4 regions of the Solibacillus sp. FSL H8-0538 genome follow, and region 4 is predicted to be linked to each of the others. Evidence: predicted binding sites of a transcription regulator. Region 4 holds the regulator's gene; each other region holds the start of a gene.
What was found. The regulator LexA, encoded in region 4, represses DNA repair genes until DNA is damaged. The targets are predictions, from matches to a motif close to CGAACATATGTTCG.
Positions count from the first base shown of each region.

Region 1: a site for LexA is predicted at 944-957, ahead of uvrB (excinuclease ABC subunit UvrB). Genes of this name have one in related genera too.
Region 2: a site for LexA is predicted at 6,221-6,234, ahead of parE (DNA topoisomerase IV subunit B). Genes of this name have one in related genera too.
Region 3: a site for LexA is predicted at 4,816-4,829, ahead of MHH87_RS15525 (carbohydrate kinase). Genes of this name have one in related genera too.

Region 1 covers NZ_JBBOPI010000001.1:732,872-740,656, forward strand. Annotated here, with positions in the region: gene MHH87_RS03310 (competence protein ComK) at 1-372, opposite strand, end outside; gene MHH87_RS03315 (IDEAL domain-containing protein) at 566-808, shown strand; gene uvrB (excinuclease ABC subunit UvrB) at 1,030-3,012, shown strand; gene uvrA (excinuclease ABC subunit UvrA) at 3,019-5,886, shown strand; gene MHH87_RS03330 (SHOCT-like domain-containing protein) at 5,974-7,182, shown strand; gene MHH87_RS03335 (hypothetical protein) at 7,254-7,445, opposite strand; partial or broken gene MHH87_RS03340 (IS5/IS1182 family transposase) at 7,508-7,757, opposite strand.
Region 2 covers NZ_JBBOPI010000001.1:1,853,613-1,861,397, forward strand. Annotated here, with positions in the region: gene MHH87_RS08715 (IS1182 family transposase) at 1-1,428, opposite strand, end outside; gene MHH87_RS08720 (hypothetical protein) at 1,842-2,732, shown strand; SAM riboswitch class I at 2,794-2,900, shown strand; gene metA (homoserine O-acetyltransferase MetA) at 3,006-3,944, shown strand; gene MHH87_RS08730 (YczE/YyaS/YitT family protein) at 4,048-4,677, opposite strand; gene MHH87_RS08735 (HesB/YadR/YfhF family protein) at 4,936-5,229, opposite strand; gene plsY (glycerol-3-phosphate 1-O-acyltransferase PlsY) at 5,336-5,938, opposite strand; gene parE (DNA topoisomerase IV subunit B) at 6,255-7,785, shown strand, end outside.
Region 3 covers NZ_JBBOPI010000001.1:3,219,218-3,227,002, reverse strand. Annotated here, with positions in the region: gene MHH87_RS15555 (polyphosphate kinase 2 family protein) at 1-684, shown strand, start outside; gene MHH87_RS15550 (GNAT family N-acetyltransferase) at 980-1,591, shown strand; gene MHH87_RS15545 (beta-class carbonic anhydrase) at 1,764-2,336, opposite strand; gene MHH87_RS15540 (hypothetical protein) at 2,500-2,688, opposite strand; gene motA (flagellar motor stator protein MotA) at 3,212-4,012, shown strand; gene motB (flagellar motor protein MotB) at 3,996-4,760, shown strand; gene MHH87_RS15525 (carbohydrate kinase) at 5,110-6,198, shown strand; gene MHH87_RS15520 (pseudouridine-5'-phosphate glycosidase) at 6,198-7,106, shown strand; gene MHH87_RS15515 (DUF1128 domain-containing protein) at 7,255-7,476, opposite strand; gene MHH87_RS15510 (YtxH domain-containing protein) at 7,738-7,785, shown strand, end outside.
Region 4 covers NZ_JBBOPI010000001.1:1,189,079-1,196,863, reverse strand. Annotated here, with positions in the region: gene MHH87_RS05480 (response regulator transcription factor) at 1-173, shown strand, start outside; gene tkt (transketolase) at 317-2,311, opposite strand; gene MHH87_RS05470 (DUF896 domain-containing protein) at 2,592-2,831, opposite strand; gene MHH87_RS05465 (YneB family resolvase-like protein) at 2,898-3,557, opposite strand; gene yneA (cell division suppressor protein YneA) at 3,557-3,892, opposite strand; gene lexA (transcriptional repressor LexA) at 4,059-4,679, shown strand; gene MHH87_RS05450 (gamma-glutamyl-gamma-aminobutyrate hydrolase family protein) at 4,802-5,497, opposite strand; gene MHH87_RS05445 (prepilin peptidase) at 6,203-6,955, opposite strand; gene MHH87_RS05440 (potassium transporter) at 6,989-7,726, opposite strand; gene MHH87_RS05435 (PilN domain-containing protein) at 7,726-7,785, opposite strand, start outside.

The DNA of each region.
Region 1 (7,785 bases), 460 kb from region 4:
AATAATCGTTTCGTCGCCACGTTCAACAATATTAGTGATTGACTGTAAATTAACCCAAATATTAGAGGTAGAATGTGGTGAAAATAGCGGGAAAAATACGCATGGATTGCCATAATCGATTGAAATCATAATCGGTAGCTTATGCCTGTTATCGCCAAAAAATAATTTTGCCATCTTTTGAGCTGCCTCGAATGTTGTTCCGTGAATTCTACAAGTCGCGCGCACAATTTTTATAGGCTTTTGCGCAAATTTTACCTTCCCTTGCTTGTCGTGAATTATTGTGTGAGTTTTTCCGTTTGCTGTTATAGAACGTAACAAAAATGTTGTGTTGGATGCGATGTAGCTAGTTACGTACCTAAAGTCTTTGTTCATTTTCATTCCTCCTATTTTCCTATAGTAAGCAGTAAAAAGAACTGCTTGTTACTAAAAGATAATATAAACAAATGGGAAAAGCAATCTAAAATTAGAAAATTCTGTATATTAATTAAAAATGAAATGTTCAGAAAATATTGCAAATTGATATTTCTTTTTTTATAATAGAAAAAAGGGTATCGGGGTGATATCGATGGATAAATATTATTCGTACACAGATTTTCTACGTGCAGTAGGGCAGTACCCTCGCGAGAATCAATGTGAGAAGCTGTTGAACGACATTTATTTAGATTTGTTTTTAAATCGTATACAACGATTGTACCGAATTGAACAATTGGAAAAGCTCATCGATGGGTCATTGGATCAAAGAAACAAGGCGGCATTTCTGTCTCATACGCTGGAATTAAAAGAGTTGCTAGAAACAGCTTCACAATAAGTTAGAGCCGCCTAAAATTAGGTGGCTTTTTGCATTTGTTGATGGTTAAGAAAGTATAACTTTCTTAACCACATAAGTAAGGACATCAACTCGCCCTATTTTGGGCGAGTTGTGTCTTTCTAATGTAAATTAAAAAGAATGTATGTTCGTTTTATTATCGCTATTAAAAAAAGGGTATGCTAAAATAAACATACTAGATTTTACGAAAGGACGAACCGTGCATGACTGAAACTTTTCATATCCAGTCTCATTACAGCCCAAGTGGTGACCAGCCTGTTGCCATTAAAGAACTGGTGCAAGGGGTTAATGAGGAAAAGCGCCATCAAACGCTTCTTGGTGCAACAGGTACCGGAAAAACTTTTACGATTTCAAATGTAATTCAACAAGTAAATAAGCCAACGCTCATTATGGCTCATAATAAAACATTGGCGGGGCAACTATATAGTGAGTTTAAGGAATTTTTCCCTAATAACGCGGTTGAATATTTTGTTAGTTATTATGATTACTTTCAGCCAGAAGCGTACGTACCGCAAACGGATACGTATATAGAGAAGGATTCGAGTATTAACGATGAAATCGATAAATTACGTCACTCGGCAACCTCTGCCTTATTTGAACGCAGAGATGTCATTATTATTGCGTCAGTTTCTTGTATTTACGGCCTCGGTTCGCCGGAGGAATACCGCGATATGGTCGTTTCTATTCGTACAGGTATGGAAATTGAGCGCAATCAGTTGCTGCGCAGATTAGTGGACATTCAGTATGAGCGTAATGATATAAGTTTCACACGTGGGACATTTCGTGTACGTGGAGATGTGGTGGAAATCTTCCCGGCATCTCGTGATGAAAAATGCATTCGAGTGGAGTTTTTCGGCGATGAAATAGACCGGATTCGTGAGGTGGATGCGTTAACTGGTGAAATTATGGGTGAACGTGATCACGTAGCCATTTTCCCAGCATCTCACTTCGTTACACGTGAAGAAAAAATGGTAAAGGCAATTGAAAATATCGAAAAAGAACTAGAGCAACAATTAGAAAAGTTCCGCTCAGAGAATAAATTACTGGAAGCGCAGCGTTTAGAGCAGCGTACAAACTACGATTTAGAAATGATGCGTGAGATGGGCTTCTGTTCAGGTATTGAAAACTATTCACGTCATTTAACGCTACGTGATGCGGGGGCGACACCCTATACATTGCTCGATTATTTCCCAGAGGACTTCTTACTGGTTGTCGATGAAAGTCACGTAACATTGCCGCAAGTGCGTGGTATGTATAACGGGGACCAAGCACGGAAGCAAGTTTTAGTAGACCATGGCTTCCGTTTACCTTCTGCACTTGATAATCGTCCGTTAAAGATTGATGAGTTTCAGTCAAAGGTGCAACAGGCTATTTATGTTTCAGCAACGCCGGGACCGTTTGAGCTCGAGCATACACCGGACATGGTGGAGCAAATTATTCGTCCGACCGGTTTACTCGATCCAACCATTGATGTGCGTCCAAGAGAAGGGCAAATTGATGATTTAATCGATGAAATTCAGGAGCGCATCAAGAAAAACGAACGTGTTTTAGTCACAACCTTAACGAAGAAAATGTCCGAGGATTTAACGGATTATTTAAAGAAAATGGGCTTGAAGGTTGAATATTTACACTCTGAAATTAAAACATTGCAACGTATTGAAATCATTCGTGAGCTACGTAAAGGCACGCATGATGTCCTAATCGGTATTAACTTATTACGAGAAGGCTTAGATATACCGGAAGTTTCGCTTGTCGTCATTTTGGATGCAGATAAGGAAGGCTTCCTGCGTTCAGAACGTTCACTCATTCAAACGATTGGGCGAGCAGCACGTAATGCAAGTGGCCATGTCATTATGTATGCTGACAATATGACAGATTCGATGAAAAAGGCGCTTGATGAGACAAAGCGTCGCCGTGATATTCAACGGGCATATAACGTGGAACATGGCATTACCCCAAAAACAATCATTAAGAAAATTCCTGAAATCATTCGTGCAACACAGGTGGCGGAAGAGGAAGAAACATATGTAACGAAAGTAACGAAAGGCAAGAAGCTGACGAAGGCGGAGCTAGACAAGCTAATGGCGAAGCTTGAAAGTGAAATGAAAGATGCTGCAAAGGCGCTTGATTTCGAACGGGCAGCAGAACTGCGTGATACGATATTTGAACTGAAAGTAGAAAGGTGACATAGCGTGAAAAATACAGAAATCGTCGTGCAAGGTGCACGCGCACATAATTTAAAAAATATTGATGTCACGATTCCTCGCGATAAGCTAGTTGTGCTAACGGGCTTATCTGGATCAGGGAAGTCGTCACTAGCTTTTGATACGATTTACGCAGAAGGACAGCGCCGCTACGTGGAGTCTTTATCGGCGTATGCGCGCCAATTTCTCGGTCAAATGGATAAGCCGGATGTGGATGCCATTGAGGGGTTGTCGCCTGCTATTTCAATTGACCAAAAAACAACGAGCCGTAACCCGCGCTCAACGGTAGGTACAGTAACGGAAATTTATGATTATTTACGTTTATTATATGCGCGCGTAGGAAAGCCAATTTGTCCAAATCACGACATCGAAATTAGCTCGCAAACGATTGAGCAAATGGTGGATCGCCTACTAGAATATCCAGAGCGTACGAAAATGCAGCTACTTGCCCCAATCGTGGAAGGGCGTAAAGGGACGCATGTGAAGTTGTTTGAAGATTTAAAAAAGCAAGGCTATGTTCGTGTCCGCGTGAACGGCGAGCTGCGTGATCTAGATGATAATATTGAGCTCGATAAAAACAAAAAGCATACGATTGAAGTCGTAGTGGACCGAGTTGTGATGAAGGAAGGCATTGCCACACGTTTAAGTGATTCATTAGCGGCCGCGTTGAAATTAGCGGAAGGTCGTGTGTTAGTCGACGTCATGGAACGTGAAGAACTGTTATTTAGTGAGCATCACGCATGTCCTCAATGTGGATTTTCTATTGGCGAGCTCGAACCGCGTATGTTTTCATTTAATAGTCCGTTTGGAGCCTGTTCGTCTTGTGATGGATTAGGGATGAAGCTAAAAGTGGATCCGGATTTGGTCATTCCAGATTGGAGCCGTACATTGCTTGAGCATGCAATTGCGCCGTGGGAACCGACAAGCTCGCAGTACTATCCGCAGCTATTAAAATCGGTTTGTGATCATTATGATATTCCCATGGATGTCCCTGTACAAGATATTCCAAAAGAGAAAATGGATAAAATTTTAAAAGGCTCAGGCAAGGATAAAGTTCAGTTCAACTATGAAAATGAATTTGGCAGAACATTTGATAAACAAGTTGAATTTGAAGGCGTATTAAAAAATATTGAACGCCGCTACCGCGAAACGAGTTCAGATTATGTTCGCGAGCAAATGGAAAAATATATGGCAGAGCAGTCCTGTTCGTCTTGTAAAGGTTACCGGTTAAATTCAGAATCGCTCGCGGTGAAAATAAATGACCAACATATTGCGGAAATCACGGCACACTCTATTGTCGAGTTAACGGCATTTTTCGAGCAGTTAACATTATCCGAAAAGGATGTACAAATTGCCCGATTAATTTTACGTGAAATTAATGAACGCCTTGGCTTCTTAGTAAATGTAGGACTTGATTATTTAACACTTTCACGGACAGCCGGAACACTATCAGGTGGTGAGGCGCAGCGAATTCGGTTAGCGACACAAATTGGCTCACGCTTAACCGGTGTGCTCTATATTTTAGACGAGCCGTCGATTGGTCTGCATCAGCGTGATAATGATCGCCTCATTGGTACGCTTCAAAATATGCGTGATTTAGGCAATACATTAATTATTGTCGAGCATGACGAGGATACGATGCTCGCTGCGGATTATTTAATTGATATTGGACCAGGTGCGGGTGTTCATGGTGGACAAATTGTTGCACAAGGTACACCAGCGCAAGTAATGAAAAATAAGAATTCCATTACTGGGCAATATTTAAGTGGGAAAAAATTTATTCCGCTACCGATTGAACGTCGCCAGTCAGATGGTCGTCACTTAACGATTAAAGGCGCGGCAGAAAATAACTTGAAAAAAGTAAATGTGGATATTCCGCTTGGTCAGTTTATTGCAGTAACCGGTGTTTCTGGATCAGGGAAATCGACGCTCATTAATGAAATTTTATATAAATCGCTCGCGCAAAAGCTCAATCGTGCCAAAACGAAGCCAGGTGTACATACAGCGGTGGAAGGCATGGAGCAGCTGGAAAAGGTCATTGAAGTGGACCAATCACCAATTGGTCGTACGCCACGCTCAAATCCGGCCACGTATATCGGCGTATTTGATGATGTTCGAGATGTGTTTGCGATGATGAATGAATCAAAAGTGCGCGGCTACAAAAAAGGACGTTTTAGCTTTAATGTAAAAGGCGGACGTTGTGAAGCATGTCGCGGTGATGGGATTATTAAAATTGAAATGCATTTCTTACCGGACGTGTATGTACCGTGTGAAGTTTGCCATGGCAAGCGCTATAACCGTGAAACATTAGAAATACGCTACAAAGATAAAAATATAGCCGATGTATTAGATATGACGGTTGAGGACGCTGTAGTGTTTTTCGAAAACATTCCGAAAATCCATCGCAAGCTCCAGACAATTGTTGATGTAGGCTTAGGTTATATGAAGCTTGGTCAGCCTGCCACAACATTATCCGGTGGTGAGGCGCAACGTGTGAAATTAGCATCAGAGCTACATCGTCGTTCAACAGGGAAATCCTTTTATATTTTAGATGAGCCAACAACTGGCTTGCATGCGGATGATATTGCGCGTCTATTACTAGTTTTGCAACGCTTAGTTGAGAATGGTGAAACGGTACTTGTCATTGAGCATAATCTAGATGTGATAAAAACAGCGGATCATATTATAGATTTAGGTCCTGAAGGTGGAGATAAAGGTGGCACGATTGTTGCAACTGGTACACCAGAGGAAATTTGTGAAGTAAAAGACAGCTATACAGGTCGCTATCTAAAGCCGATATTAGAGCGTGATCGCCAGCGTATGGCAGATGTGATCGAGAAGGCGACAAAAAAATAATCAGAAAGTTTCAAGAGCTCGCATGAAACTTTTTGTCCTCCCACCACGTATAATATTTATAGATATGGTAGAGGGAGGAATTTTTTTATGCAAAATGAACGTAAACGTATTTTACAATTAGTTGAAAACGGTACAATTTCAGCAGATGAGGCGATCACGCTATTTGAGGCGCTATCAAAACAAAAGGAATCCACTCAAACTGTAATGCCGGTCAGCTCAAAGACACAAGAAGATGCGCCGAAAGTGGAGCAAATTTTTGAAGAAGTGCCAAAAGAAGACCAAACAAGACGAAGAACAACTGGCTTCGAAGAAATTTTCGGACGAGCATTTTCAAATAAAGATGCCAATAAAAAAATTGATGAATTTATGAGTGATTTAAAAGAGGATTTGTCGCAATTTAGTACACGCATGACAAGTCTAATGAATTCAACATTTACTAAAATTAAAGATTTTGATATGGAATTCCCATTCGGAGAAAAAGTCGAATTCGATAAAATATATGCATTCCCAGCCGATGACGTAAAAGGCTTCGAGCTAGAAATCCCAAATGGTAAAATTTCGGTTGTGAAATCACAGGATGAAACAGTTCAAGTGGAAGCGCATGTGAGAACGGTACGTAATGGTTCGGAAGAAGACACGATCGAACGCTTTACAAATGAATTCGTAACATTAAACGATGGCAAATTATCGATTATAACGGATGAAAAATTAGCGCAAGTAACGGTGCGTTTAGTTATTCCACATAAACATTATGATGTCATTATTGCTCGTTTGCTAAACGGTAGTATTTCAGTAGAAAACGTTGATACGAAGCTATTGAAAGCAAAAACATATAACGGCATCGTGAAATTAGATGACGTGCAATTTACTCATGCAGAATTGCAATCAAGCAATGGTGTCATTGAAGCACGCAATGTAATCGGTGATGATTTAGAAGCCGAAACGGTAAACGGTCGTATTTATATTGATGGTGCATTAAAAGAAGTAGAGGCAGAATCAGTAAACGGCCATGTTGTCGTAACAACAACGAGCACAGAAGCACATAAAGTTAAAGCGCGTACAGTGGCAGGGTCAGTTGAACTATATGTACCTAAAACAGTTGCGCTAGACGGACAAGTTTCTTCTAACTTCGGGAAAGCAGATGTAGGTTTACATGATGTTGTGCTGCATGACGAGGAAGAGCAGTTCTTATTAAAAACAGTACGCTTTAATAAGGCACTCGAAAATGCAACATTATTAAAATTAGTTGGGGAATCACGAACAGGCACGGTACTTGTTCGATATACAACAGATTAAGATAAAAACGGACTCGCACATGCGGCAAGCACTGAAAAACTTACATTTTTAAAATGACCAATCTTTTTCAGTTAAAAATAAGGCAGTTCCTGTTCAATATTGAACAGGAACTGCCTTATTTCTTTCTCTATTCCGTACTCTTTTTCATTTAATACCTTTAATGGTTGTTTCAGATTGACAGCGAATATCGTTGTGGCACCTTGAATTTCCATGCCAAATAGACCCGCAACCGATGCCATATCGTACCCGTGTCCGTTTTTCAATCCACTATTTATTCCTCGCTTCGACTTTGCTACGATTTGCGGCTAATGGCTTAAATGATTCCGTATTTTGAGCGTGCCACTAAGTCAACGTCCGATACATCATGAATGGTTTTATTAATAAGTACTTAAACATACGGATTGGGGGAATCCCGTTACGTCCATTGTCTAAACAAGAGTTTGTTTTAACTCGTCTAAAATGAATGAAAAATCAACAAGTTCATCGATTTGGCGAAGCATGTGATCTTTTGGCACGACAATCTCATAAATCGCCATAAACGGGATTAAGTTGAGTGTTTCTTGGTTTGAAATCATCGGGAGTATCACCTGTAATTCGTTCCTT
Region 2 (7,785 bases), 660 kb from region 4:
TTTGAGATTCACCGCAAATATCGTTGTGGCACCTTGGATTTGCATGCCAAATAAACCCGCTGATATGGCTGTTTTATAGCCATGCGGATTTTTTAATTCACTATTTTTCGCCTCTATTTTATAACGGTTTTTCGCAAGCTGTTTAAATGCATCAGTTTCTTGGAAAGCAGCTTGTTCTTCATGTTCAATTGATTTAATGGTCACATTATAGGTTTTACTTTTTGCCTCATCCTTATAACAGCCCTCACGCATCTGGCAGACTTTACATTTTTCAATATCAAAATAAAATGCCATTTTCGGATTTTTATTCTTATTTTTATTCTTAGAAAGTGCCTTTCGAATAGCTAGATGCCCAGCTGGACAGACAAACATACCAGCATCTTTATTGTAATCAAATTCGATTTTTCGTTGTCCGCTACCGTTTGTAATGACTGAATTTAACTTTGAAATTAATTGGAGCTCTTTTGATTTAGCATATTGTAAGTTATCTTTCGCAGAATAAGCGGCGTCACCAATCACCGTTTCAATTTCCATACCTGCCTCTTTACTTTTTTCAACTAGTTCTTGAAGATAATGACCATCACTTTTTTCACCTGTTGTCACAACCGCAGCCGTAATAATTCGTTCATCACTCATCGCAATATGCGTTTTGAAACCAAAGAAAGCCGAGTCAGCCGACTTATGTCCAACCCGCGCATCGGGATCATTTGAATAGCTTAACTGATTCTCATAATCATCAATCACTTCTTTTAAAACATTTAATTTTTCTTTCACAGCCGGGATTTGTGCAACCTTTGATTGCGTTTCCACCACTTCAACTACTTGACGACAGTAATCTAATTCTTCTGTGACTTCATTTGACGTAGGCTTCTCAGGGAATTTTCCAACCATGTTTTCGTCGAGTTGATACACGGCTTTACGTACATTTTTAGATTTTTCCTGTAAAAATTCTTTTGGCGATTTTTGATTATAACGAGCCTTTGTATGGGTAGCGTCAACGATGACCATTTTACTTAGTAGTAGCCCTTTTTCTAAGGCAATTTCAACTGTTTTCTGAATCAGTAAATCTATTAAATTCACATCTTGGAGACGAAGTCGACGGAATTTTGTCAGTGAACTTGAATCGATTACATCATCTTCTGGTGCCATCTCTAAAAAATATTTAAAGGACATATCGTATTTTGAACGCTCGACAAGGTCGGCATCCGATAGATCATGAATCACTTTTAATAGTAAATATTTAAACATACGAATCGGTGGAATCGCGTTACGGCCATTATCTAAACAGTATTTCGATTTTAGTTCGTCTAGAATAAATGAGAAATCCACAAGTTCATTAATTTGGCGAAGCATATTGTCCTTTGGGATAATTAAATCGTACAACGCCATGTACGGGCTCAAATTGAATGTTTCCTGTTTAGAAATCATGGTCGCACCACCTTTTATTAGTACTTTAATTATACAAGAAATGTGTGCGATTATACGAGGGAAGAGCCCTTCTTGTGATGAAAGTAGTTCCAGTTGATTGGAATGGAGGCGGCGACTTCTGCGGGAACAGCACGAGCGGAAGCACCCGGACTGAGCGAAGCGAGGGAGAAGGCTGGAGCCGTGCCCGCGAAAAGCGTCCGCCGGAATGGAAATCAACGGCATCGAAGAAAAAAAGCGTCCAGTAACGAATTTCCGTTCTTGGACGCTCTTACTTATAGCTGAAGGACTTTTTCAGTGCCCTCGGCGAAAGTGGTGGAGCGTTTACTTTCGCTTCGGGCTCGCAAGCAGCTTGTCGCGTGCAAACAGGCGCGAATGCACTTTTCTAATATACGCTGTGAAACGAGGGATGAACAATGAACGCTGAATTTTTTTGGCATCCAAAAGAGCACATCAAGTTACCTAAATGGGCGAGCTACACAACCCCATTTGAACTATATGCCTTTAGTGCAACAGTTGAAGATGAAGTTCTATTACTCTATAACATAACAACACCAGATACTGAAGAGGATACATTATTTGAATATAAGCTCGTACATTTAAAGGTACATGGTGCAGTCATCTTACACATTAAGTTACCGTTATTTGTCGATCGCATGGATCAGTTTTCAGATGGCTGTTATTTGTTTGTGAGTTCTCGCATTGCTATTGATGAAGGACCAAACGCGATAATTGCTAATAATCAAGGGAAGATTGTTAGTCAATTATTACTCGGTGATGGTATTAATTATATGCAAATTGATGACAGTGACCGCATTTGGGTTGGCTATACCGATGAAGGTGTCTATGGGAATTTCGGGTGGGACCCTAGTAATACAATCGGCCGTGAAGGTGTCGTCGTTTTTAATCGGTCAGGGAAGCGGCTATGGGATGCGCGTATGTTTGACATGGTGGAATGCTCTGCCATGAACATTAATAAGGAAGAACAACTTTTCTTTATTTACGATGATTTTAAGCTCGTGAAGGCCTATGATGATTTAGAAGGAAGCTTGAATTGCGGTTTTTGGTCCATTAGGGAACAATATTTTCAACATTTTGTACGCGATGAGGATGATACATTTATAGTGTCTGATTGGCAGGGGCAAGTAAGGCGTCTTTTCCCGCATAGTACAGACTATTTACCAGGACCCGTAATCAATTTCATGGACGATGCTAACAGTTTACTAGATGGTGAGATTTTGATGCGCGGTAATTATGTATATATGCTGCAGGACGATACGATTTATCGGAAGGAGTTCGGGAGGTAAAAATACATTTATAATTATTGCATAATTCCAAATTGCATGATATTATTAATCCAATTTAATAGTCTTATCAAGAGAAGCAGAGGGATATGGCCCGTTGAAGCTTCAGCAACCTCTAACATGGTTAGAAAGGTGCTACTTCCAGCAAGGGACTCCCTTGAGAGATAAGAACGAGCGATCAACCTCTCATTCTTTTTGCTGGAATGAGAGGTTTTATAATTTCACGGTGCCATATAGACTTCGCCCTTGTTAAAAACTAAAATGGGGGGAATACGAATGCCAATTAATATACCGAAACATTTACCCGCTGGAGAGCGATTGAAAGAAGAAAAAATTTTCGTAATGGAAGAAGACCGTGCGAAAACACAGCAAATCCGTCCTTTAAACATTTTAGTGTTTAATTTAATGCCGGAAAAAGAGAAAACCGAATTACAATTACTACGCTTATTAGGGAATACACCACTTCAAGTAAACGTGACATTTCTAAATACCGCTACATACGAATCAAAAAACGTCTCAAAATCTCACTTAGATACGTTTTATCAAACATTCGATGAAATCAAACACCGCCGCTATGACGGACTAATTATTACCGGGGCACCCGTTGAAAAAATGGACTTTGAAGCAGTTGGTTATTGGGAAGAAATTAAAACCATAATGGATTGGGCAAATGCCAATGTGACGTCAATCATGTATATATGTTGGGGCGCACAGGCAGCACTCTATCATCACTTTGGCATCGGAAAATTTGAGCTACCGAAAAAATGCTCTGGTATTTACTCACATGTCATTACCGATTTAACGGTAGACCTTGTACGCGGCTTTAGTGATGAATATGTCGCACCACACTCAAGACATACATCGGTTTCGATTGATGAGGTACGCGCACACCCTAATTTACGTTTACTAAGTTATTCAGATAACGCAGGGGTCTTTATTGTACAGTCGAAAAACAATAAGCATATTATGATTACCGGCCATCTAGAATACGATGCATCTACGCTCTCGGATGAATATTACCGTGATTTAGAGAAGGGCGACGAAATTGAGATGCCTGTGAACTACTTCCCGTACGACGATTCAACAAAGGCACCTAAAAATACTTGGCGCGCGCATTCCCACTTGCTGTTTTACAACTGGTTAAACTACTACGTATACCAAGAAACACCTTATAATTGGCATTTTGTTGAAGATGCGATTGAATTTCATATTTAGCCCTAAATACGATTTCTCGAAGATCCAAGAGAAATCGTATTTTATTTACATTAAAAAAGCGTAACGACAACGCTAGATGCGGGTCATTACACTTCTATTACTATTATCCAAGAATGGCACTGTCAACGCCAGATACTCGTTGAAATAAATTTATATTTATTGTTAGCGCCCATTGTACAACTGGGCCTAAACCGAATGCCATAATAAGCGTACCGACACCAATTGGGCCACCTAATACAAAGCCAACGACCGCAACGACTACTTCCAACGTCGTACGCGCACGGTTTACGCTCCAACCTAAACGCTGCACAAGAAGGATCATAAGTGTATCACGTGGACCCACACCGATATTTGCAACCATATACATCCCGCATCCGAAACCCAATAACACTATACCTGCAATAAAGGCTAAGAATTGCATAAATAGACCGTCCACTTCTGGTAGTAAATAGATGAAAATATCAAGGAAAACCCCGGATATGATCATATCTAAATAGGTTCCTAATTGCGGCCAACTTTTCGTGATGAAGCCGTTCACTGCAAGTATTATAAAGCCTAAAATTATAGACCATGAACCAATTGTTAGGCCTACTGTTTGCGCAAGTCCGATATGTAATACATCCCAAGAGCCTACACCAATTGCCTGTCCCTTTATAACAAGCGCTAAACCAAAAGATAGCACAAGAATACCTGCTAAAAAGAACAGGCAGCGCCAATAAAATTCTTTTTTCACTTTTTCAAACCCTTCAATCCTGTATATTCTATGTTGTACATTTTATTATAGCTATTTTTCGTAATAAAAACAGATTACTATTTATTCTTATAATTTAGATAAAAAACTGTCTTATCCGGGTGTTAGAAAGACACAACTCGCCCAAAATAGAGCGAGTTGATGTCCTTACTTATGAGGATGGGAAAGTTTTTCTTTCTTATCCACCAAGTCCATTCACAACATATAAAAACGCATGAGGACTTTAATAGTCCACATGCGTTAATTTTTTTTGTAATGATATGCGAGTTCATCGAGAGCCGCATCCACGGATACGTGCAAATCATGTTCATTGAAAAACCACTCGTCACTTTTTTCAACGTAAAAGTGTACTCCATTAATTTCAGTATCCACACCTACTTCATGTGGTTGCTCACGATTCATGCCGAGCGAAAACCCTTCGTGAAACGGGGAAGAGCCACCGTAGCGTGCATAAAAACGAATAAAATCTCCTTGCTCTACTTCCATTTCTTCTAAAAACCAAGTCATTGCTTCCTCAGTAATAATAATATCCAATCTACTCACCTCAATTGTACAATCTTTACTTCTATCTTATTATGAATGAATTATTACGATAAGTATACGAAAAAACCCTCTCAATTATAGAGAGGGCTGAAACAATTTAAAGCCATTTAACTTTTGGTTCTGTGCCTTCTTTAATACGTTTAATATTCTCACGGTGACGATAAATAATGAATGTAAATAAAAACGCAATTAAAATAAATAGTGCAAAATCACCTGTCACAATCCAATACACAATGCTATAAATTAAAGCAACACATACAGAAACGATAGACGTTAAGCTCACCATTTTCGTTAGTTTTAACGTGGTAAAGAATGTGAAAAAAAGTACGATGAATAAGGGTAGCGCGTAACCGAGTATAACACCAGCCGATGTCGCCACTGCTTTACCACCGCGGAAGCGCGCAAAGATTGGGTACATATGACCCACAACTGCAATGATACCAAGAACTAATGGGTGAATAGTGGTATCTGAAAAATACGGTAGCAGTATTAATAATACGGCAGCAGTCCCTTTTAACACATCGATAATTGTTACAACTAAACCCGCCTTTTTGCCTAAAGTCCGAAATGTGTTTGTTGCTCCTAAATTTCCGCTTCCATGTTCTCGAATGTCCGTTTTATAAAATAATTTACCGATCCACAGTGCAGATGGGATCGAGCCAATGACATAAGCACAAATGAGAAGTAATGCATTAACCATTGATGTGCTCCTTTCAACTTGCAGAATTACTAGTTGGTACTAATAGTTTGTATTGAATATTCTACACCGTTTTCACTTTTTGCGAAAGAGGGAATATTTTTCGTATGAATTCTATTGTTTTGCAGGAGAACGACTCTTAAATCGTGAATTGAGATAGAGCGCTAACTTTTAAACAAATCCGTTAGATGGTACAATTAATGTTTAATTGAAGTATACACTTACTTTTTTTAGTGTATCGTATTTGACATGGAATGCTATAATCAGTACGATTAGTAGAGCATCCGAACGTTTGTTTGTTTTTTGGAGGGGAATTTAATTGGCAAAAAATCAGCCAGGGCTCGTCTATAATGATGATGCCATTCAAGTATTAGAAGGACTAGAGGCAGTACGAAAACGACCAGGCATGTATATAGGTTCAACTGACGGCAGAGGCCTTCATCACTTAGTTTACGAGATTGTCGACAATGCGGTCGATGAAGCACTTGCTGGATTTGGTTCACATATCATTGTAAAAATTCATGCAGATAATAGTATTAGCGTTCGAGACTTTGGACGCGGTATGCCAACAGGTATGCATAAAATGGGGAAGCCAACACCCGAAGTCATTTTTACCGTTCTTCACGCAGGGGGTAAATTTGGTCAAGGTGGCTACAAAACTAGTGGCGGTCTGCACGGTGTTGGTTCTTCCGTTGTCAACGCTTTATCGACATTTTTAGAAGTCACGATTTACCGAGACGGACAAATTCACCGTCAGCGCTTTGAAAATGGTGGTAAACCCGTAACGTCCCTTGATATCATCGGTAACACGAAGGAAGCGGGTACATTAGTTCATTTCCTTCCTGATGATTCAATTTTTTCAGTCACTAAATATAATTATGACACACTTGCTGAGCGCTTACGAGAATCAGCGTTTTTACTGAAAGACTTAAAAATTGAGCTAATTGACGAACGTGGTGAAGGTCAACATGATGTATTCCATTATGAAAGCGGTATTGAAGCATTCGTTGCCTATTTAAACGAGGAGAAAGACGTTTTACATCCCGTTAAATATGTAGAAGGAACGCAGCAAGAGATTGAAGTTGAGTTTGCCTTCCAGTTTAATGATGGCTACTCCGAAACAATTTTATCATTCGTTAATAATGTCCGTACGCGTGACGGTGGTACACATGAAACCGGTGCCAAATCAGCAATGACTCGTGTATTTAATGAATATGCGCGTAAAATTGGTTTATTAAAAGAAAAAGACAAAAATTTAGAAGGTACAGATATTCGTGAAGGATTAGCTGCGATTGTATCTGTTCGTATTCCGGAAAATATTTTACAGTTTGAAGGCCAGACAAAAGGCAAATTAGGTACTAGTGAAGCCCGTTCAGCAGTTGATTTAGTTGTGGCTGAAAAACTTTTTTATGTACTTGAAGAGAACGCCGAACTATCTGCTTCATTAGTCCGAAAAGCCATTCGAGCACAGCAAGTTCGTGAAGCTGCACGTAAAGCACGTGATGATGCACGTAACGGCAAAAAGAAGAAGTCTAGTACGCTACTTTCAGGGAAGTTAACCCCTGCTCAGTCTCGTAATGCGGCAAGAAATGAATTGTACCTTGTAGAGGGTGACTCTGCAGGTGGTTCTGCAAAACAAGGCCGTGATCGTAGTTTCCAAGCAATTCTTCCACTGCGCGGTAAGGTTATTAATACCGAAAAAGCAAAGTTGCAAGATATTATGAAAAACGAAGAGATTTCTACAATTATTCATACAATCGGTGCTGGTGTTGGTTCAGACTTCACAGTAGAAGATGCAGCTTATGATAAAGTTGTCATTATGACCGATGCTGATACGGATGGTGCGCACA
Region 3 (7,785 bases), 2.0 Mb from region 4:
ACAGAACGCATTGACCCGCGTGGACTCATTGTACATCCAATTTCAGCACCACAAGCACATGAATTTCGTTATAACTATATGCATCGTTTCTGGCGCAAGCTTCCACAGCATGGACAAATTTCTATCTTTGACCGGTCGTGGTATGGTCGCGTCCTAGTGGAACGTATTGAAGGTTTCGCGACAGAAACAGAATGGAAGCGTGCTTATAATGAAATTAATAATTTCGAGCAACTATTAACAGATGGGGACTATATTATCATCAAGTTTTGGATTCATATTGATGCTGACGAACAATTACAACGCTTTAATGCCCGAGCACAGGATCCATACAAGGCGTGGAAGCTGACAGAGGAAGATTGGCGTAACCGTGAAAAATTTGATTTATATAGTGAAGCCGCTGACGAAATGTTTGCAAAAACGGACTCTGAGCAGGCGCCTTGGTTTTTAATTCCAGGTAATGATAAGCAATATGCACGTATACAAGTATTAAAAGATACAATCGCACATATTGAAAAGGAAGCTGCTCGCCGTGGCTTACATATAACGAATGTATTCGACGAGGCACATAAAGAGGCCTCAGAAGCACTAGCGGAATTAGAAGCGCTAGAAGTACCAGAAGAGACAATTGAAAGAGAAGAAGATAAAAAAGAAAAGAAAAATAATGCGAAAAAGAAAAGTAAATAGCTTCACAAAATGCTATTGAAATTACAATGTTCACTAACTATGTCAATGGATTCAACATGAGTGCATAGATTTTCGTACATATGCACAACGTTTCTCGCATAGGATAAATCGTCGACTCACAATGAACGTGAACGAAACTGCTTTATCCTTCGTAGAAATGATAGGAGCAAAAAAATTAGGAATTAATGGGGGAAGCACAGCAGAAGCCTTTACCGAAGGATTAGCGATGGCGTAACTAGGAAAAGCTATTACGGAACATCCCCATTGGGAGAAAGGAATTGTATTGTGCGAAAAGATGTTAAGGAATTTATGGGGCTTATTTCAGAAAAAGGGTGATCGCGTGATTAGACTATTCGGTGACCAATGTACATTACGCACATTTATAGAATCCGATGCGAGACAATTAGCGGAGTTACTAGCGAACAATAAATATTCTTGGTCGACGTATGAGCCGCTGCACCGAGATGAGTACTACACAGAAGAAGCGCAATATAAAAAGATTTTAGAGAGCCTGCAACTGTTGCATGCAAATCGGGAGTTTTCTTTCGGCATTTATGAGATGAATTCACAGCAATTAATCGGCCATATTTCGCTATATGCCATTAAGCGCTTGCCGTATTCAAGTGCGTTCATTGGCTATTCCGTTGATAAAAGCTTTGTGGGACGGGGTATCGCTACTGAGGCAGTCAAGCTCGTGCTTGAATTTGCATTTCAAACGATTAATATTCACCGTATCGAGGCATATGTTTCACCGAAAAACGAGGGTTCTGTTCGCGTTCTTGAAAAATCAGGACTTGTACGCGAAGGCTTACTAAGAGAGCTGCTATTTATTAACGGTGAATGGGTAGACCATTATATGTATGCCATTTTACAGAACGATTTTAAAAAGATTAGCTACCAGCGCTAATCTTTTTTTTTTGTAAGGCGTTATTAAACGCTGTGGTTCGAATTCGCTCTTTGTGCCGTGGAGAGTTGTAGTATGTTTTCGCTAGGAATGTTTAATTCCATAAAAAACAATGTTATTTTATTTAGCCATTCGTAAAAAAAGCGAATTGGCATGTAACCAATTCGCTGTACAATTATTTACTAATAACAGTATTACCGTCCGTTACTAAATCGAGTCTACCTGTACTTGGGTCAATAACGAGTCCGTGTACTGGTATTCCTTTAGGCATTAACGGATGACTACGCACTAAATCCACACTTTTCATTACGCTTGTTGTCACGTCGCCAAAACCACGTAGCCATTCTTTTAAATCAACTCGAGAATAACTAATGATATCAATGATTTCCTGTTTAACGCCGCGTTCTACCATATGGCCAAGCATTTGATCAGGGTCAATTGCACTCATCCCGCAATCATAATGCCCTACAATGTAAATCTCGTCCGCTTTTAACTCATACACTGCTACAAGTAAACTACGCATAATACCACCAAATGGATGATTGACAATCGCACCGGCACTTTTGACGATCTTCACGTCACCATTACGTAAGTTCATTGCTTTTGGTAATAACTCCACTAGGCGCGTATCCATACATGATAAAATAACAATACGCTTATCTGGATATTTGGTCGTTATAAAAGGCTCGTATTTTTTATCTGTTACAAACGAGTCGTTGAAGCTTAAAATTTCTTTTAATGAAGACATAACTATGATACCCCTTTCCTTACAAAATCTATTTTAAATTAAATTTTTAAGAATTCAAATAATAAAAACATATTTCAGGGTAAACAACTTATAAATAGTGAAAACCGTAAACAAAAAGCAGGGAATAAAAAAACAGCCGCTACAAGAGCGACTGTTAAATACATTAATGATGGTTTTTAGCTAATTCACCAGGTGCAAAGTTACCAGTTTTTGCATCAATGTGAACTGATTCTTCAGATTTTAAACCTACACGTAGGAAATGGATAAAGAACCAAAGGCAGATTAAAAGAACTACTGAATAACCTAAAACAGTTGTAAAGTACTCAATACTAAATGGATGATGATGATTCATAATTGCAGGGCTCCCTTCAGAATATAAGAATATAAAAGTTCGTTACAACCAATTATACATTATGTAATTACTTAATTGGTAGGAGAAATTAATGAAATCTCATAGAATTTCTGTAAAGTATGGCGACATTTTGAAGAAACTATAAATTAAAATAGAGATTTCTACTTTGCAATACATGATCTACCTTACTATTCTTCATATAGTATCGATATGCGTCCTAGTCCTCTGTAAGTTGTTTGCAAGTACCTCTATCAGCTTCGATTGACACAGACTTTACGACTAATTCAGCGAAAAATAATAGTTTCCCATCAAAATTAGACTCCATTTGAATCAATACTCCAATTTGTGAACGGGGAATTTTTATAATATTGATACAATATAATCAAAAGTGTTGAAATTGGAAAGAAAAAACATTAATTCGTCGAAAAATAAATTAATAGCTATTATACTAGTATGTATAAATGTTAATAAATATTAAAATAAACCGAAGTAAAAAGAGACTGAGTATTTGGAGGTACAATAAATGGATATTTCTTCGTTAGTTGGTATAATTCTAGCGTTTATTGCGTTAATAGTAGGTATGTATTTTAAAGGGGTAACGCCAGAGGTTTTAATAAATCCAGCAGCAATTTTAATCATTATCGTCGGTACGATTGCGGCAGTAACAATTGCATTCCCGATGAGTGAATTAAAACGTGTTCCAAAGCTATTTAAAAATCTATTTAAAGAAACAAAGCTTGCTAATGACATTGAACTCATTAAAATGTTTTCTCAATGGGCAGATTTAGCTCGTCGCGAAGGGTTACTAGCCTTAGAAAGTAAAGCTTCAGATATTGAAGACCCTTTCTTAAAAAATGGCTTGACACTAGCAATTGATGGTCAAAATGCGGACTATATTCGCGATGTATTAACAGAAGAAGTAGAAGCGATGGAAGATCGACATGCAAGTGGTTCGTTAATTTTTACACAAGCAGGTACATATGCTCCAACACTTGGGGTACTTGGTGCAGTAGTAGGGCTTATTGCGGCTTTAAAAGATATGAATGATATTGATAAGCTAGGGCATGCGATTTCAGCAGCTTTCGTAGCCACACTTCTAGGGATATTCACAGGTTACGTATTATGGCATCCATTCGCAAATAAATTAAAACGTAAATCCGCAGTTGAAGTAAAGCAAAAGCGAATGATGATTGAGGGGATTTTATCCGTTCTAGAAGGGGAGGCTCCTCGTGTAATCGAACAAAAGCTTGCTTCATATTTACCAATGGAAGAACGTAAGCAAATTACGGAAAGCGGGGCGGGTGGCCTTGGCAAAGAGGCATAAGAAACATAAAAAACATGAAGAGCATGTAGATGAATCCTGGCTAGTACCCTATGCCGATATTTTAACGCTTTTACTTGCTTTATTTATCGTATTATTTGCATCAAGTACAGTTGATGAAGCTAAAATGGAGCAAATGTCCGCTGTATTTAACCAAGTATTTAGTGGTGGCACAGGTATGCTTGAGAATACAGCAGTTATCCAAACATCAGATGCAAATGGTGGGACAGCAAGCTCTGCTGCGATCCGCTACGCACAAGACCAGCAAGAACTGCAACAAATTCAAGGTCGCGTAGATGAATTTATTGCGGTGAATGAATTAGAAAATCAGTTTGAAACGCAAATGACAGATGAGGGTTTACTCATTACAATTCGTGATAGCGTGTTATTTGACCCAGGACAAGCGGTTATCAAACAGGAATATTTATCAATTGCTAACGAGTTGTCGAAAATTCTAATTTTTGATCCAGCACGAAATGTAGTTGTAACAGGACATACAGATAATGTACCAATGAACAGTGCTGAATTTAGCTCGAACTGGGATTTATCTGTAATGCGTGCAGTAAACTTCTTGAAAATTATGGTACAAGCTAATTCAGAGCTAGAATCTAAATACTTTAGCGTTAAAGGCTTTGGCGAATTTAGTCCAATCGAATCCAATGACACTGCAGAAGGTCGTGCAAAAAACCGTCGTGTAGAAGTATTAGTACAACCACGTATCGCGGAAGATGGCACGATGATTGTAGATTAATTAGAAAATCCCACAAGTAGAATACTTACTTGTGGGATTTTCTTTTGACAGTTGACGAACAAAAGTTTATAATTCAAACAAAAGTTTATGTTTATTCAGTCGTGGTCCAACCCTAGACTGAATAAGTATAAAGCCCCTAGCGGATGTCACAGATTTTGAAAGCGGTTGATTTAGGAGGTTAGCCTAAGTTCGAAGCATCCATTCGACTACGGTTAACTGACCTGCATCGTGTAGGCCTAAGTACAATTCAAAATCTTGGCGCATTGTTTATCTGCGTGAAAGCGAAGTGCCAATGAAGCGTCAGCGACATTTACGCTGAGGTGTAATTGATTTATGCGAGGTGAGATAATTGAATGAAAAAGAACAGCTTGTTTACCAATTAATTAAACAAAATCCATATTTATCTCAGTTGGAAATGGCAGAGCAGCTCGGAATGTCTAGACCTGCTCTAGCAAATACGATTTCGGCATTAATAAAGAAGGGCGAGATTATTGGTCGCGCCTATGTATTACCCCAAAAAAATCGCATCGTTGCAATTGGTGGAGCAAATGTCGATCGGAAATTTCATATTGAGGGGCATGTCCAGTTAGGTACATCAAACCCGTCAAATGTAAGCGAAAGCGTTGGCGGAGTTGCCCGTAATATTGCAGAAAATTTAGGACGCCTCGGCAATCAAGTGAAGCTACTAACAACAATTGGTGCGGATAATGACGGTCAATTAGTCGAGCAGGCAAGTCACGCGTATATTAATTTAGATTTGGTAGAAAGACTACCTCAACAGTCTACAGGGTCCTACACAGCGGTGTTAGATGATCATGGGGAGCTTGTAGTCGCTATGGCGAACATGTCGATTTACGATGAACTTAAGCCAAATGTCTTAATAAAGCATGAAGCGGCCTTGCAAAATGCCAGCTGTATTATTATCGATTTAAATTGTCCAGCTGAAACAGTGATGTATATGAAGAACTTTGCGAAGTTACGTCAAATTCCATTGGTCATTGTGCCAGTATCATCACCAAAAATGAGTCGTATGCCAAATGATTTACTCGGTGTAGAATACTTTATTTGTAATCGTGATGAGGCAGAGACGTATTTAAAAATGCCGATGAAATCAGCAGAAGATTACGAGATCGCTGTTCGTCTGCTCCTGCAAAAGGGTGCTAAGCATGTTGTGCTAACACTTGGTGAAAAAGGAGTTATTGCGGGAACAATAGAAGGAGTAAGTCATTATCCAGCTGTTGCTACCAAAGAAATTGTAGATGTAACTGGTGCAGGAGATGCATTTGTTAGCGGCATGTTGCATGGTGTATTAAACGAGGAAGCATTTGACGAGGCGATTCATCTCGGACTTGTCAGCGCATCGAAAACATTACAATCAGATAAAACGGTTCGGGTTGATTTATCAAACGAGCAACTAAAAAATTGGAGGAATTCATAATGAAACAATATTTATCTTATTCACAGGAAGTTTTAGAAGCGAAAGAAAAAGGGTTACCAATCGTTGCACTAGAATCAACAATTATCTCTCATGGTATGCCGTACCCACAAAACGTTCGAACTGCACGTGAGGTAGAGCAAATTATTCGTGACAACGGGGCAGTACCTGCAACAATCGCTTTAATCGACGGTCAAATTAAAATCGGTTTATCAGACGAAGAATTAGAAATGTTCGGGAATACACAAGGTGTAGCAAAAGCTTCTCGTCGTGATATGGGTTACCTACTTGCGACGAAAAAAATTGGTGCAACAACAGTAGCTGCAACGATGATTTGTGCAGAGCTTGCGGGTATTGAGCTATTCGTAACGGGTGGTATTGGCGGCGTTCACCGTGGTGCGGAAACAACAATGGATATTTCAGCGGACCTTGAAGAATTATCAATGACAAACGTAGCAGTAGTATGTGCTGGTGCGAAATCAATTTTAGATATCGGCTTAACACTTGAATATTTAGAAACAAAAGGTGTACCGGTAATCGGCTACGGTACAGACGTACTTCCGGCATTCTACACACGTGAATCAGAATTTGCTGTTAACTTCCGTTCAGATTCAGCAGAAGAAATAGCAGCTATGATGCGCGCGAAATGGGATCTTGGCTTGCGCGGGGGTGCAGTAATTGCTAACCCAATTCCAAAAGCAGATGCATTGGAAGCAAGTTTCATTAACGGTATTATTACACAAGCACTTCAAGAAGCTGTTGAGCAAGGGATTGCTGGTAAAAACGTAACACCATTCCTACTAGGTAAAGTAAAAGAATTAACTGAAGGTAAATCATTAGAAGCGAACATCGCACTTGTGAAAAATAATGCTCGCATCGGCGCAGGTATAGCAGTAGCTTTAAATAACTAATTGGTTTGTTTTAGAAATCGCCATTATTTTGTAATTGTCGCCAGTAAATTTAAAAATATGCCAGTATTTTTAAAATTTCGCCAGTATTTTTATGAAACTCGCCAATAACAAAAAAACAAGTCCCGCACTCAAAATGCAGGACTTGTTTTTATTTGCGTAAATTACCTAACTCGTTAACGATTGCTTCCATTTCACTTGGGCTAAACGAGTCGCGTTTCATAACCATTTCGTAAAGATATTTTAGGTCCTCGTATTTTTCTTCGCTAAATTTATCAGACTGCATAGCATCTACGTTTACCATACGAAGTTTTTCTTTAATTTGCTCAATCATGTAATTAACATTTTCTTGAGATGGCGTTGATAAGTTCATATAAGCACCCTACCTTTCAAAGTATACGAAAATATCATTTCATTTTGACTTGCTGTTGTCAATATAAATGTCGCTCGCCATTACTTTCAAAAAGATGGGAATTTCGTTAAAATAAACATAGGTATCGTTTTACAAAATAAATCTAAGGAATTAGAAAGACACATCTCGCCCCAAAATAGGTCGAGAAGATGTTCTTTATGATGTGGTTAAGAAGGTTATGCTATCTTAACCACTAATAAAACATATGTAGGAGGAGAGTTTATGGGGAAAAGTAAATTACTACCGTTCATCGCATTAGGAGCTTTAGCA
Region 4 (7,785 bases):
TGGAAGTACTACAATGTATGGCACGCGGTTTAGCCAACCAAGAAATTGCAGCAGAACTATTCATCGCACTAAAAACGGTAAAAACACATGTGAGTAATATTTTAGGTAAACTCGATGTCCAGGACCGTACTCAGGCGGTTGTTTATGCGTTTCAAAATGGGTTAGTGAAGTAGTTAAATGGAGATTATATATATGTCTGAGCGTACGTATACGTATGAACAATTTGAACAAGATGGTATTTTTACCTTAATAGTAGCGTTTTATCGCAAAAAAAGGAATCTCGTCAGCGTTGACAAGATTCCTTTTTTATTTTGGGTTATAATGCTTTTACTTTCGCTACTACGTTTTCTACTGTAAAGCCATATTTTTCAATTACTAACTCGCCTGGTGCAGATGCGCCGAATGTATCGATTGCAAGTACATCACCTTCGAAGCCAGTATATTTATGCCAGCCGAATGAAGAACCCATTTCGATTGCAAGACGTTTTGTCACTGCTTTCGGTAATACTGATTCTTTGTATTCTGCTGATTGTTTTTCAAAGCGGTCCATTGCAGGCATCGAAACGACTGATGCATCAATGCCTTCAACTAGCAATGCTTTTTGCGCTTCTACAGCTAAGCCCACTTCTGAACCTGTTGCGATTAGAATTGCATCCGCTACTTCTTTTGTAGCTGGAGATACAACGTAAGCACCTTTTTCTACTCCGTCATAAACTGTTTCAATTGTTGCGTCAAGTACTGGTAAGTTTTGACGAGATAATACTAAAACAGTTGGCACATTTTTAGAAGATACCGCTAATTTCCAAGCTGCCGCTGATTCATTTGCGTCAGCTGGGCGGATTACTGAAAGGTTCGGCATTGCACGTAATGCTGCTAAATGCTCGATTGGCTCATGCGTTGGACCATCTTCACCTACAGCAACTGAGTCATGTGTGAATACATACGTAACAGGTAAGCCCATTAAAGCAGATAAACGTACTGCTGGACGAACATAGTCCGAGAAGACGAAGAATGTCCCGCCGAATACATTCACACCACCGTGTAAGGCCATCCCGTTCATTGCAGCACCCATTGCGAACTCACGTACACCAAACCAAATATTACGGCCTTCTGGATTTTCTACAGAGAAATCACCAGCGCCTTTAATCGTCGTTTTGTTTGAGCCAGCAAGGTCAGCTGAACCACCAAAGAATGATGGTGTTTTCGATGCGATTGCATTAATTGCATCACCTGAAGAGCTACGTGTTGCTACAGATTTACCTGCTTCATAGACAGGAAGCTCTGAAGCGAAATCTTCTGGTAAGACATTGTTCATTGCGTTCACAAATTGTGCAGCTAGTTCTGGGAATTCCGCTTTATACGCTTCGAATTTTTCATTCCAAGCTGCTTCTGCTTGTACACCTTGAACTTCTGCTGCTGCGTTGAATGTATCATATACTTCTGCAGGAATTGCAAATGGCTCGTGGTTCCATTCGTAAGCTGCTTTTGTTAAAACAACCTCGTCTGTTCCAAGTGGTGCACCGTGAGAATCAGATTTGCCTGATTTATTTGGTGAACCAAAGCCAATTACTGTTTTAATTTCGATTAATGTTGGCTTGTCTGACGATTTTTTGGCATTTTCAATCGCAGTATTAAGCGCATCTACATCATTGCCGTCTTGTACTTTTAAGTAGTTCCAGCCGTATGATTCGAAACGTTTTTGTACGTTTTCAGAGAATGACTTCTCTAAATCACCATCTAGTGAAATATCATTTGAATCGTAAAGTACGATTAATTTTTCAAGTTGTAAGTGGCCTGCTAAAGAAATAGCTTCTGCCGCTACGCCTTCCATTAAGTCGCCGTCGCCGCAAAGTGCGAATGTATAGTGGTCAACAATGTCTAGACCTGCTTTGTTATAAGTAGCTGCAAGGTGACGCTCTGCCATTGCCATACCGACAGACATGGCAATCCCTTGACCAAGTGGACCCGTTGTTGCTTCCACCCCTACAGTGTGCCCATACTCTGGGTGACCTGGTGTTTTTGAATCCCATTGACGGAAGTTTTTAATCTCTTCCATCTCTAAACCATAACCACCTAAATGTAATAGGCTATATAAAAGCATCGAACCATGACCTGCTGAAAGTACGAAACGATCGCGGTTAAACCACTTAGGGTTTTGTGGGTTGTGGCGTAATTGTTTTGTCCATAAAGTATAAGCCATAGGAGCGGCACCCATTGGCAGTCCAGGGTGACCAGAGTTTGCTTTTTCGATTGCATCAATTGATAAAGTACGGATAGCGTTAATTGCTAATTGATCCACGTGTTGTGTCATTTTGTGACATCCTTTCTCGTGCTATATATTGTTCTTAATACAGTTTAGTCAAGTTTGTACAAGAAAACAATGCTTTCCTTTAACGTTTTGCTAAATATGTCATACTTAATTAAAAATGTGCCATATTAATCGAAATTTTAATAAAAACCTCTATTGGAGTTATTGGCTGTGGTAGCTTCCGTGTTTGACACACATCGTGCTACGGCTAAGGTTTTTGCTACGACGAAGCACTTTTCATTGTTCATTATTAAAAGCAAAAACAGATTATCGCGCGGAGCCCTTAGTTTAATAACTGATTTTTTTGCGCTTTTACTTGCTTTACTTTCTCCGGCGTTACATCATTGCCTTTTTCGTCGACTACTTTAACGTGCTCGATTGTGTCACGCATCGTTGTACGGAAAACATCTAAATATTCTTTGCGCAGCGCTGTACGCTCTTTTGCTAGTTCTTCTGTTAATTTACCTTCTTTAGCTAATTTCGAAAGTTCATTAATACGAGCAAGTTTTTCTTTTGATAACATATTTGTCTCACCTTTCATAATTGCAATAATACAAAGGTATGAGAAAAAGACTTGAAGTGCAAGTGTTTACTCTTCAAGTCTTTCAATATGCTCAGTGTATCTTCGGTGAATGGTCGCTTTACTGACTTGATAGCCGAGTCCTGATAGGGTGCTAGCGATTTCTAAAAATGTGAGGCCCTTTTGACGCAAATTGACGATCTCTTCAATTGGCACTTCAATTCGTTCACGGCCTTCTAAATTGCCACGGTTTTTTAAGTTTTCCTCGGGTTTGTAGCCGTTTTCTACAGCGCGTCTCATACCACGACGAATTTTTGCGTTGTGAAGTCTTCTTTGGTACTCCTCCACAACCGCTAAAATTTCTAGTAACATCGTATCCATTTCATTTAATGCTAATGGTCCCGCTTCATTTAATGAAAAAACGGTCACATCATTTTTTTGTAATAAATGAAGAACGGCCATTCGTGCATTCCCGCGCCCTAAACGCGTCTCGTCCTGCACAAATAACGCATGGATGGCATTTGCCTTCATATAATCCATCATATCAAGTAAGCCTTCGCGGTCTACATCATAGCCGCTTTGCTGATCCTTGAAGATGTTCACGACGTTATAGCCTAACTGTTTTGCGTAACGAGACAGTTCTTCTTCTTGGCGTACTAACGATGACTCTTGGGTTTGTTTTTCTGTACTGACACGGCAATATAATACAGCCTCATTATTGTTTTTCATTATTTCTCACTCGCTACTTTTACTGAATGGTGTTCGTCAGGACTGGATTGCTGAACGATATATTGTGATTCCTTTTCTACTGGAACAGATAAAGACTGCCCAATGACTATATGTTCACTCGTCAGATGATTTTCTTTTGTAACATAACTAATCCAATCTTGCTTTGTCATTTTACCACGATATTGATCGGCTAACGACCATAAAGTGTCACCGTGTTCGATTTCAATTTGTTCGTATTGTGCTATATGTTCGTCTGTCACTAAGATGTATGTAATAAAAACAATAGAAAACGCTAAAAACATTGATACTACGCTATTTTCTTGCAACCACTTCATCAAATTCGACCCCTTTAGAATGTTTGTTCGGAATGTATGTTCTCATAATAAAGCGAACACATGTTTTTGTCAACACTTTTCTCGAACCTATGTTTGCTTTTGTGTTCGCATACTGTTATACTATTATTAATAAAATTAGACTACATAGATTAGAGAGGTGAGCAAGTTGACAAAAGTATCAAAACGACAAGAAGCGATTCTAGCTTTTATAAAAGAGGAAGTTCGTTCAAAAGGTTATCCGCCATCAGTTCGTGAAATCGGTGAAGCTGTAGGTCTTGCCTCAAGTTCAACTGTCCACGGGCATTTAGCTCGTTTAGAAAGTAAAGGTCTTATTCGTCGCGACCCTACAAAGCCCCGCGCAATTGAAATATTAGATCAGGATGAAAGTTCAGTACCAAAGCAAGGCGTTATCCATGTCCCATTAATCGGGAAAGTAACTGCCGGGGTACCGATTTCTGCAATCGAGGATATTCAGGAGTATTTTCCACTACCGGATACGTATGGTAGCTCAGAGGATGAATTATTCATGCTTGAGGTTATGGGAGAATCAATGATTGAGGCTGGAATTTTAGACGGTGACTATGTAATCGTGAAAAAAAGTTCTACAGCAAACAACGGTGAGATTGTTGTTGCAATGACTGAGGATGATGAAGCAACGGTAAAACGTTTCTACAAAGAAAAAACGCATTTCCGTCTGCAACCAGAAAACTCTTCAATGGACCCGATTTTAGTAAACCAAGTAACGATTTTAGGTAAAGTAGTCGGCTTATACCGCCGCGTTCATTAATAAAAAGATTGGTGCATTTGCGCCGGTTAACACCCGATAAGCGCTGGCCGACCTCAAGTGTGTGCGCGAATGCCTAGATAGCGTTAAAAAGCAGGCAAATCCATTTACGGATTTGCCTGCTTTTATTTTTTTGATGCCTCTATAAAGCTACTAAATAACTTTTGAGCTAATTCATTCCCTGTTGCTGCTAACTCCTCAGGATGCCACTGTACGCTAATGCAATATGGGTGGTCCTTATGCTCAATGGCCTCATTCACACCATCTAAAGCAACCGCTGCTTCAACCAAACCTTCACCTAATTCATCAACAGCTTGGTGGTGAAATGAATTCGTACGGATTGTCGATTCCCCAAAAATTTCTCTAAGTTTCTCTCCTGTTACTTTAACAGAATGCGTTAGTTCCTGGCGCCCAGATAATTGTCGATGCGCATGCACATTTTCTAGCTGCGAATTAATATCCTGAATGAGCGTGCCTCCAAAAGCGACGTTTAGTACTTGATGACCACGACAAACCCCAAAAATCGGCATTTGCTTTTCAAAAGCAGCCTTTACTATGCGAATATCGCTAGCATCACGCTGTATAAAAAACACTCCTAGCTTCGGGTGCGGTTCCTGTCCGAACAAATAAGGGTCAATATCATGCCCGCCAATTAGCAGTAGTCCATCAATTTTATCTAAAATGCGCCCTACATCTGCTTCGTTAATGAGCGGTAAACAAAATGGAATGCCTCCTGCCTGTTCAATCGATTTGACATAGGCATTATTTATTTCAAATTTTCCGTCTCCCGTATGCATCGTGACACCGATTATCGGCTTCATAATACCACCTCTTTTTTATGATTATTACCTCTATGTTAGTTCAACACCGTATCTTGGGGTTGATTTTCGTTCTGGCTGGACGCTTTCCAGGGGGCGTTCGATGAGCCGCTTCCCTCGCTACGCTCAGTCCAGGGTCTCATCTAGAACGCTAATCCCCTAGGAGTCGCCAGCCGCCACTCCAATCAACAATCATTCTACTTTTATTGTCATCCCCGACTTTTGGTGATGAGCCTCTACATTACTACTATAACAATATATACCACATGAAATATAGAATTAAATCGGTAATCTATTAATAATAAGCACAAGCGCACGTTAATAATTTGGTTTTTAACTTCAACTTGCAGAGGAACCATTTCTATATTGCTCCTCATAAAGGAAATAACTAAATTATTTACTAAAAGGCCATGTAAAAATTCCTGTGTCGCCATGACAGATGATTTTTTACAGCTAATTAATTTTCATTATTGTTTTTCTAGTGGTGATTTAAAAATCCCCTTTATTATCTCATTAGAAAGGAAATTTTCTCACCCTGTTTTCGAGAGATGGATGTTTTAAACGCGATTTGTCTCAATTGGTAGAATTGAGATACAACTTATCTGATATTAAGTGTCACTGGCACTTATTTGCGGTTATGTCGTATGTTCATTTGGTCAATTTGCATTTTTCAGTAAAAATTATCCACTAGCTAAAATTAAAACAAGATTAAAAGAAACGCCAATACCAATCCACAATCGAATTTCCGTAAAAATAAACAAGAACGGCTGCTAATGCGATAGACGGTCCAAATGGTACAGGTGTTTTTCGTCCTTGGCCGCGCACTTTTAAAACAATGATGCCGACTACCATACCAATGACGGAAGCGAGGAATAATGTTAGTAAGGTATGCATCGTCCCGAGCACTAATCCGATGACGAAGAACAGCTTAATGTCGCCGCCGCCCATGCCACCGTTTGAAATAATGGCGATCAGCAACAAGATACCAAAACCAATGACAGCTCCGAGCGCACTATCCCACCACGGATCGAGCGGTGCAAAAATGCGTGCAATCATAAGGAGTGGCGCAAAGAACAGCAAAATCTTATTCGGAATTAACATATATGCAATATCGGACACATTAATAATGACCAACAGTGAAATAAATAACAGTGCGACTGCAAGCTCTGGCTGCCATCCAATTTGCCAATAAGCAAAGGCAAACAGTACCCCTGTACCAAGCTCGGTAACCATATAAATTGGTGATATTTTCACACCACAGTTACGGCATTTTCCTCGTAAAAATAGGTATGAAAAAACAGGAATCAAGTCCAGAGCGGTCAGTCGCCTGTTACAGTTTGTGCAGTGCGATGGAGGCGAGACGATTGACTCCTTTTTTGGCACACGTAAGCCGACTACATTATAAAATGAGCCGAAAACGAGACCAAAAATAAACGCAAAAACGGTATAGGCAATTTCCATGGTAAACGCTCCTAACTAATTCCTGTTTATCGGTTACTGATCGCCTTCATAATAGAAGGTCGTTACTTGAATCGTCGCAGATACAATATCGGATCGCTCTTCTGAAAACTCATTTTCCTCACCAGGTAATGAATAATCAATCGTATCCACACGCATGACGCGCTCTAATGTTTCAAGTTCTTTTAAAAATACTTCAAGGTTTGCTGCATTTGGTGATTCTACATTGACACTAAATGTCACCATTTTCAGCTCTGCTGGTAATGCTTCACGTGCAATTGTGGATACGGGTGGTGTAGTAGCTTCTTCTGTTGTTTCTGTAGCTTCCGCTGTCGGGACTTCCCCATTTACAACCTCTGTTGCTTCAGCTGTTCCCTCCCCTTCCACTGGCTCTACTTGATTTGGATCCTGCAGCGTAGAATCTGCTACAAGTGAATCATAATTATTAAAATCAAGTGACACAATGCGCGATTCGGAGACGAACTCAATTTCTTCAATATTTAATAGTAGTTCAATCATCGCTCGGTCCTGTGGTACTTTTTTACGAAGCTCAAACGTATTCGATGCCGTTTGATTTTGTTCGTCTTGAACAAGGGCAATTTGCTCTTGTAGACTAGCGACTTCTGTTTGTAAGCTACTCACTGAACTTTGCATACTAGACACCTCGTCCTGCTTTGGCAGGACAATATAGTAATAAATCGCAAATAATAATGCTGCGACTAGCGCTGTAAGTAAAAGTAATGATGAATTTTTGCCACCTGAAAGTTGATTCATTATTGCACACCTCCAGAAGCCAAATACGTTTCATTCATAAATAATGTAAGTTCTACTGA